Regions from separate parts of the Actinoplanes sp. NPDC049118 genome, predicted to be linked through region 2. Evidence: riboswitches for the same ligand, from Rfam matches in the RefSeq annotation. Region 2 holds a riboswitch; the other holds the start of a gene.

Region 1 (4,408 bases), on a different contig from region 2:
AGGAACGCGCCGCGCACCTCCGGCGTACGCGCGGTGAAGCGCAAGCCGTCGGCGACCGCCGCCGCGCCGGGGCGGCCGCCGGCGCCCGGCACGCCGCGGGGCAGCCCGGCGATGCCGATCAGGGCGAAGCCGAAGGTCGCCGCGTCGATGGCGAAGCACCAGGCCGTACCCCAGCGGGCGGTGACCAGGCCGGCCGCCGCCGGGCCGAGCAGCATCGCCAGCTGGAACGACAGGTGGTTGAGGGCGAGGCCGGCGGCGAGCCGCTCGCCGGCGAGCAGCGCCGGGACGAACGTGTGCCGGGCGGGCGCGCCGAGCGCCGCGAGCGCCGAGCCGAGGCCGGCGAGCGCCAGCATGAGCGGCACGCCTCCGGCGTCCGTCGCGGCTACCCCGGCCATGGCCAGGCTGACCGCGACCTGCCCGTACGCGCATCCGAGCGCCAGCCGGCGCCGGTCGACGTGGTCCGCGAACGCGCTGCCGGCGAGGGCGAGCACGATCAGCGGTACGGCGGTGACCAGGCCGGCCAGGCCGACCATGGCGGGATTGTGGGTGCGTTCCCAGACGTAGTAGACGACGGCGAACGCGCCCAGCTGACCGCCGAGCCCGGACGCGGTCGTGCCGAGCCAGAGCCGGCGGAAGACGGGGTTCTCCCGCAGTGGCCGCAGGTCGACCAGGGTGCCGGCGGCGCTCACGGCAGTTGCTCGGCGAGGTGGTCACGCAGGCGTTCCGCGAACGGGCGGGCGGCGAGCGCGCCGCGCAGGTCGGCGACCACCCGCATGAGCGGATACTCCAGTTCGGCGTCGAGCGCGCGGACGGTCGCCTCGGTGGCGCGCCACTCGGCACTCAGGAACGGCACCAGTTCCCGGGCCCGCCCGGTGAGCCGCACCCGGCGGGTGCGCCCGTCGGTGTCGTCGGCGCGCTCCACCAGCCCGGCCTTGCGCATCGCGGCCGCGGTCTGGCTCATCGCCGAATGGGTCACCTTGCGGGCGTCGGCGAGCTCCTGGATGGTCAGCGGCCCGCGCCGGCCGAGGTCGATGAGCGGCCCGACGAAACGGGTCCGGACGCCCTCGATGCCGGCCTCGGCGTAGAGGCCGGCGATGTCGGAGTCCATCTCGGCGAGCAGCCGGAACAGGTCGCCGTAGTAGCTGCTGTCGAGCAGGTCCGGTTCGGTCACCCCGCCAATATAACAGTGCTTATATAAATTCCGGCGGGCCCTTAGGATGCGGCGCGGCCGGGCGGCGGGACCGCGGCGGCCTCAGTCGATCGAGGGCCGCGATGACCCGTGCGGCCGGGGTCGGCGGCGCAGCCTCCGGACGGATGCTGACGTAGCAGACCGTTCCCGTGCGGTCCGCCACCACCACCGCCGGGTACGGCAGTACCGACCGGCCGGTGCCCAGCGTCGCGCCCGCCTCCGGGCTCTGGTAGCCGATCCGGAAGGCGTCGATGAGGGCGTGCCGGGGGTCCGAGGCCACCAGGTAGCCGAGGTCGTGCCGGTGTTTGGCCGGGGCAAGCAGCCCCACCCGCTGCGGGCTCACCGCGACCAGGTGGGCGCCCGCGTCGGTGCAGGCCGGCAGCAGGGTGCGCTGGTAGCCGGCGAGCACGGCGTCGACGGACGCCGATTCCGCACAGGAGAAGAAGACCAGCACGAGCGGCCCGGTCTGCAGCAACCGGTCCAGGTGGATCGGGCCGAGGTCCACCTCGATCAGGGGCATGGCCGGGACGCGGCCGCCGGGAGCGACCATCCGGCTCCAGACGGCGTCCTTGGCGAGCTGGCGCCGGAAGGCGGTCTCCTCCGCGCTCCGCAGGCGCACCGGTGCTGTCGTCATGTGCGCCACCATACCTATCAAATTGATAGGCATTGTGGCGCCCGGGTAAACAATGATCAGGGAATGGTTCGATATCCTATTCGGCAGACGGGGATAGTATGCGTTTCTGCGCACGTCCGCCTGCCACAGGAGCTGAGGCCCATGAGTATCACCGACGAGCTGCTGGCCAACGCCGAGCGTTACGCCGCCGACTTCGACAAGGGCTCGCTGCCCCTGCCGCCCGCCCGGCACGTCGCCGTCGTCGCCTGCATGGACGCCCGGCTCAACCCGTACGGGCTGCTCGGGCTCTCCGAGGGTGACGCGCACGTGATCCGCAACGCGGGCGGCGTCATCACCGCCGACCAGCTGCGCAGCCTGGCGATCAGCCAGCGCCTGCTCGGCACCACCGAGATCGTCCTGATCCACCACACCGACTGCGGGATGCTGACCTTCACCGACGACGACTTCAAGGAGAGCATCCGCCACGAGGTCGGCATCAAGCCGCCGTGGGCCGTCGAGGCCTTCGCGGACCTCGACGACGACGTGCGGCAGTCGCTGCGCCGGGTGCTCGAGGACCCGTTCATCCCGGTGAAGGACTCGGTGCGGGGCTTCGTCTACGAGGTCGAGACCGGCAAGCTGCGCGAGGTCCACTGAGCCCTCCCCGAGCCCGGCCCGGCCGATGCTGATACGGTGCCGACTGGTCATGAGTGCCAGCGCGAAGCCCCGGCTTGCTGGCCGGCAACCCTTGTGTTCGCGATGGGGTGCTCCGGGTGAGGACCGGGCCGGCGTCGACAACGACGCGGGCAAGCGCGGGCCCCGGCGGGGTCCCCGACCTCGCGGAGGCTCACCATGTCCCTGTTGCCGCAGCGCACCGACCTCGATGTCGTCGGCGCCGGACTCACCGTACGGCTGCCGGGCGGGGACACCGTCCCGTTCGCCCACCTCGACTACGCCGCGTCGGCCCCGTGCGTCCGCGCCGCGGCCGAGGCGGTCGAGGGCCTGCTGCCCTGGTACGGCAGCGTCCACCGCGGCGCCGGCATCCGCTCCCGGAGGTCGACGCAGGAGTACGAGCGCGCCCGCGACGTCATCGCCGGCTTCGTCGGTGCGCGACCGGGCGACACGGTGGTGTTCACCCGGAACACCACCGACGCGCTGAACCTGCTCGCCCGCTGCCTGCCGGCGGACGTCACCACGATCGTCTTCGACGGCGAGCACCACGCGAACCTGCTGCCCTGGCCGGCGCCGCTGCGGCTGGCGACGCCGTCGAGCCCGGACGCCGCCGTCGAGACCCTGGAGCGGGCGTTGCGTTCGCTGCGCGGTCCGGCCCTGCTCGCCGTCACCGGCGCGAGCAACGTGACGGGCGAGATCTGGCCGGTCCGGCGCCTGGCCGACCTCGCACACCGGTACGGCGCCCGCGTCGTCGTCGATGCCGCGCAGCTCGCGCCGCACTCCCCCGTCGACCTAGCCGAGCTCGGCGCCGACTACCTGGCGCTGTCCGGGCACAAGCTCTACGCGCCCTTCGGCGCGGGCGTGCTGGCGGGCCGCGCCGACTGGCTGGACGCGGCGGCGCCCTACCTGCGCGGCGGCGGCGCCAGCGCGTCCGTCGGCGCCGCCGGCGACGTCACCTGGTCCACCGGGCCCGCCCGGCACGAGGGCGGCACGCCGAACCTGCTCGGCGCGGTCTCCCTGGCGGCGGTCTGCGCGGCGCTGACCCGGGCCGACCGGGCCGCGCTGCACGATCGGGAGCAGGACCTGCTGGCCCGGCTGCGCGGCGGCCTGACCGGGGTTCCCGGCGCCGCCGAGGTCAGCCTCTTCGGCCCCGCGCAGCCCCGGGTGGGCATCGTGTCGCTCGCGCTGCCCGGCAACGACGCCGCCGCGGTGGCCGACCGGCTCGCCGACGACCACGGCATCGGGGTCCGGGCCGGTCAGTTCTGCGCGCACCCGCTCACCCGCCGCCTCACCGGCGCCGCCGGCGTGGCCACCTGTGACGCCTCGACCGCGGCGCTGCTGCGGGTGAGCTTCGGGCTGGGCACCACCGGCGCGGACATCGACCGGTTCGTCGGCGCCCTCGGCGCGTTGACCTCCGTCGGCGCGGGCCGGCAGCTGGTCGGCGCGCGCACCGGCCGGTGAGTACCGGGCCCGCCCACCCGGGAGACTGCTGGCATGCTGGCTCGCATGACTGACATTGATCAGAAGGCGGATCTCCACCACTACCTGCGGGCCACCCGCGAGGCTCTACTGTGGAAGCTGGACGGGCTCTCCGAGTACGACGTGCGGCGGCCGCTCGTGCCGACGGCCACCAACCTGCTCGGCGTGGTCAAGCACGTGGCCAGCATCGAGGCCGGCTACCTGGGCGACACGTTCGGCCGCCCGTTCCCGCAGCCGCTGCCCTGGCTGGACGACGACGCCGAGCCGAACGCCGACATGTGGGCCACCGCGGACGAGTCCCGCGCCGACGTCATCGACCTCTACAAGCGGGTCTGGGCGCACTCGGACGCCACCATCGAGGCGCTGACGCTGGACACGACGGGGCGCGTCCCGTGGTGGCCGGAGGAGCGCGCCACGGCCACCCTGCACAAGATCATGGTTCACATGATCGTCGAGAC
Region 2 (4,408 bases):
GCTACCGCCGCCGTATGCCGCCCGCGACCTGCTTCACGGTCGGCTCGGTGATCATCACGAGGCGCACGGCCGAGTGGCTGCTGCACGAGAGCCGGTCCGGCCTGCTCGCCCACGAGAGCCGGCACGCCGGGCAATACGCCGTGCTCGGCCCGCTGTTCTGGCCCGCGTACTGGGCGTCCTGCGGCTACTCGTGGGCGATGACCGGCACGTACGGTGCGCGCAATGCGTTCGAGCGGCATGCGGGCCTGGAGCGCGGCGGTTACCGGGAGGCGCCGCTAAGGCCGGTCCTGCAGCGCGCCGTGAAGAGAATTTGGTCGGGAGGACGCACGCACAGCGCCTCCGGCACTGGGTCGTTGGGCCCCTAGGAGATTGTCGCCAAGCTCAAAGGTGGGGCCACGTACGGCGTCACGTCCTCCCGCGTAGAGCATCCTGCCGAGCCTGAGATCCCCGCGCAAGTCCTCAGGGGAAGGAATTCTCAACGTTGGGCAGATGTTCGACTACTCTCCGTCAGCCCAGGAGGCCGGCGTCCCGGGCACCGCGCAGCGACGGTTTGATCCGGTGGGTCGGGCCGACCTGCCCGGCGACGGCGTCCAGCGTCTTGAGGCCCTCGCCGGTGTTGTAGACGACGGTCTCCTTGTCCGGGTCGAGCCGGCCGCTCGCGATGAGCTTCCTGAGCACCGCGACGGTGACACCGCCGGCGGTCTCGGCGAAGACGCCGGTGGTGCGGGCGAGCAGCTGGATGGCGTCGCGGATCTCGTCGTCGTCGGCGTAGTCCATCCAGCCTCCGGTGCGGGTCACGGCCTCGATCGCGTACGCGCCGGCGGCCGGGTCACCGATGTTCAGCGACTTCGCGATGCCGGTCGGCTTCACCGGGATGATCTGGTCGGTGCCGTTGTGCAGCGCCGTGGCGATGGGGTTGCAGCCGGCCGACTGTGCACCGAAGACGGTCCAGCCACCCTCGGGCGCCTCGACCAGGCCGATCTCCACGAGCTCGGTGAAGGCCTTGTCAATCTTGGTGAGCAGCTCGCCGCTGGCCATCGGCACGATCACCTGTGCGGGGATGCGCCAGCCGAGCTGCTCGGCGACCTCGTAACCCAGAGTCTTCGAACCCTCGGCGTAGAACGGCCGAACGTTGACGTTGACGAAGGCGGTGTCCTCGAACTCGTCGGTCTCGACGAGCTCGCCGCACAGCCGGTTGACGTCGTCGTAGGAGCCGTCGATGGCGACCAGGTCGCCGCCGTAGACGGCGGTGGTGATGACCTTGCCCTGCTCGAGATCGCCGGGGATGAAGACGATCGAGGGAACCCCGGCGCGGGCGGCGTGCGCCGCGACGGAGTTGGCCAGGTTGCCGGTCGACGCGCAGGCGAACCGGGTGAAGCCCAGCTCGCGGGCGGCGGTGAGCGCGACGGAGACGACCCGGTCCTTGAAGGAGTGCGTCGGGTTGGCGGAGTCGTCCTTGACCCAGAGCGGCGCCCGCAGCCCGATCTCGGCGGCCAGCGCGGGCGCGCTGACCAGCGGGGTCAGGCCGGGGTCGAGGGTGACCCGGCCGGCGGGGTCCTGCCCGCTGGGCAGCAGGGCGGCGTAGCGCCAGATGTTCTGCGGCCCGGCCTCGATCTGCTCCCGGGTGACCGCGGCGAGCGCGGCGGCGTCGTAGGCGACCTCGAGCGGGCCGAAACACTCGTAACAGGCGTGCTGCGCGGCGAGCGGGAATTCGGCACCGCAGCCACGGCAGACGAGGGCACGGGCGGGGCTGATGGACTTGCTTGGGGCGTCGACGGCCGACGTCATAATGAGGCCTTCCTCTCATCTTTCCCCGGGCGTCGTCGGACGCTCATGGGGACGGAATTAGCACCTGCCGCGCGCGGCCTCGTCATCGAGACAAGCGCGGTGGTTGCCGGGGCGTCATCGGGCCGTTCCCTCAGCCCCTCTGGATGAGGTATTCAGTTGTGTTACCGACACCTTACGACGCGGGCGGCGAAATCGGAGCCGACCGTCCCGAGGTGTGAGCGACGTCCTTCCCGCTCGATTAATGACGGTCGATTGATTCAGCGCATTCTCCGAGGCCGGTTCCCTACCCTGCACCCAGGTCGCAACGGTGACCGCCGGCAGCGGCCGCGCCTGAGTCGGAGCGGGCCGTGGCCCACCGCTCCCCCGGTGGGCCACGGCCGGTGCATCGGAGACCGTGAGTTTCTGGCGACCTGCGCATAGGGTGACGCACGTCACTCCACAATGCGCGGGAGGTGCGGCGTGAGCGCCGTCCTGGAAATACAGGGTCTGCGGAAGACCTATCGCACCCGCAAGGGGGTGCGCAGAGCCCTCGACGGCTTCGACATGGTCGTGGAGGCGGGGCAGGTGCACGGCTTCCTCGGGCCCAACGGCTCCGGCAAGACCACCACGCTGCGCACGCTGCTGGGGCTGATCAAGCCGAACGGCGGCCGGATGTCGTTGCTCGGCCGCGAGGTGCCGCAGGCGCTGCCCGAGGTGGCCGGCCTCGTCGGCGCGATCGTGGAGAGCCCGCAGTTCTTCGGCAACTTCTCCGCGCGGGACACCCTCTCCCTGCTGGCCGACGCGGGCGGCGTCGACCGGCACCGGGTCGGCGAGGTGCTCGAACTCGTCGGCCTGCGCGACCGCTCGAAGGACCGGGTCAAGACCTACTCGCTGGGCATGAAGCAGCGCCTCGCGGTCGCGTCCGCGCTGCTCAAGAACCCGAGGCTGCTGATACTGGACGAGCCCGCGAACGGCCTGGACCCGGGCGGCATCCGGGAGATGCGCACGCTCATGGGCAACCTGGCGGCCTCCGGGATGACCGTGCTGCTCTCCAGCCACATCCTCGGCGAGGTCCAGCTGATCTGCGACTCCGTCACGATCATCTCGGCCGGGCGGCGGGTGACCGCCGGCGGCGTCGCCGACGTGCTCGCCCGGCACCAGTCCGCTTCGGTGCGGGTCCGCGTCGAGTCGATCGGCGACCTCACCTCCTCCGCGGGCGCGTTGCGGGAGATCGGCGCGCACGTGGTCGTCGAGGCCGATCACCTCATGGTCAGCAACGTCGCCCAGCCGAGCACGATCACCCGGGCGCTCGCCTCCCGCGGCTTCTTCGTCAGCGAGCTGGCGCCGGTCCCAGCCGACCTGGAGAGCGTGTTCCTCGATCTCACCGGCACCGCGCCGGTCGAGGGCATGCACCGCCAGGTCGACCAGTCCGCGCTCGCGGCGCCGATGCCGAACGGCGGGTGGGGGCTGTGAGCCTGTATGCGGCGGAGACCCGGCGGCTCGCCAAGCGCCGCTTCACCCGTTGGGCCGTCCTCGGCACCCTGATCGTGCTGGCCGCGATCACGGCGGGCATGTTCGTCACGAACAAGCCGACCACGCCGGAGCTGCGGGCGGCGGCCCAGGTACAGGCCGACCAGGACTACCAGCTCGCGCTGAGGTCGGCCGCCGAGGAGCGGACGCGCTGCGCGGCCGCACAGGGCACGACGGAGGCGGCGAACTACCCGCCCAGCTGCGCCGAGTTGTACCAGCCGACCAGGGAGGACTACCGGGCCGAGTGGTACATGCCGCCGACCTTCGACTTCCGGGAGCAGTTCGGCACGATGGTCGTGGCGCTGTCGGCGCTGCTGGCGGTGATGGCATTCCTGGTCGGCGCGAGCTATGTCGGCGCCGAGTGGAGCAGCGGCGGCATGATGAACCTGCTGCTCTGGCGGCCGCGGCGGCTGCAGGTGCTGAACACTAAGCTCGGCGCCCTGCTGACGGGCCTGGCCGCGCTGACCGTGCTGGTGTCGGCGGCCTGGACCGGGGCCTTCGCGCTGATCGCGAGCCTGCGCGGAACGCTGGACTCGATGACACCCGGCGCGTGGCAGTCCTTCGTGCTCATGGAGGTACGCGGGCTGGTACTGGTGCTGGTCGCGGGCGCGGTCGGTTTCGGGCTCGCCTCCATCGGCCGGCACACGGCGATGGCGCTCGGCGCGGCGATCGGCGCCATCATCGTGTTCCAGTTCGGGCTCGGCACCGTGCTGGCCCTGGCGAAGGTGCCGTACGTCGAGGCGTACCTGGTGCCGGTCTGGACCACGGCCTGGATGGACAAGTCGGTGGTGGTGACCGACTGGGAGTCCTGCAACTACTCGAGCACCCAGGGCTGCGAGCCGAACACGATGTCGATCACCTGGCCGATGGCCGGCGGGGCGCTGGCGGCCCTGCTCGTCCTCGTTGTGGGGGCGGCGATGTGGACTATGCGTAGCAGAGACATTACCTAAGGTAGTTTCTGCTGGGTCAGGCACACACTCGGACGGCGGGGATCGGCGGCTGCCACTATGCTGGCGATCCCCTTCGTACATCTGTGCGTGCTCTCCCACCGCCCAGGAGCGCCATGCAGCCCGACGCCGAACTCAACGAGCAGATCCCGGCGCCCCGCGAC

Evidence for each region. Region 2 has a riboswitch for S-adenosylmethionine ahead of thrC (threonine synthase). Riboswitches for the same ligand answer to the same signal wherever they lie in the genome.
Region 1: linked by a shared signal. The riboswitch ahead of AB0B58_RS00855 (aminotransferase class V-fold PLP-dependent enzyme) and the one ahead of thrC (threonine synthase) in region 2 are both predicted to bind S-adenosylmethionine.

Annotation. Positions count from the first base shown of each region.
Region 1 is NZ_JBEZDY010000001.1:196,539-200,946, reverse strand. It holds gene AB0B58_RS00875 (MFS transporter) at 1-689, opposite strand, end outside; gene AB0B58_RS00870 (MarR family transcriptional regulator) at 686-1,171, opposite strand; gene AB0B58_RS00865 (redoxin domain-containing protein) at 1,191-1,823, opposite strand; gene AB0B58_RS00860 (carbonic anhydrase) at 1,965-2,456, shown strand; SAM riboswitch class IV at 2,502-2,618, shown strand; gene AB0B58_RS00855 (aminotransferase class V-fold PLP-dependent enzyme) at 2,652-3,932, shown strand; gene AB0B58_RS00850 (DinB family protein) at 3,978-4,408, shown strand, end outside.
Region 2 is NZ_JBEZDY010000005.1:199,857-204,264, forward strand. It holds gene AB0B58_RS09940 (hypothetical protein) at 1-365, shown strand, start outside; gene thrC (threonine synthase) at 508-1,788, opposite strand; SAM riboswitch class I at 1,801-1,938, opposite strand; gene AB0B58_RS09950 (ATP-binding cassette domain-containing protein) at 2,248-3,240, shown strand; gene AB0B58_RS09955 (ABC transporter permease subunit) at 3,237-4,247, shown strand; gene AB0B58_RS09960 (DUF3263 domain-containing protein) at 4,289-4,408, shown strand, end outside.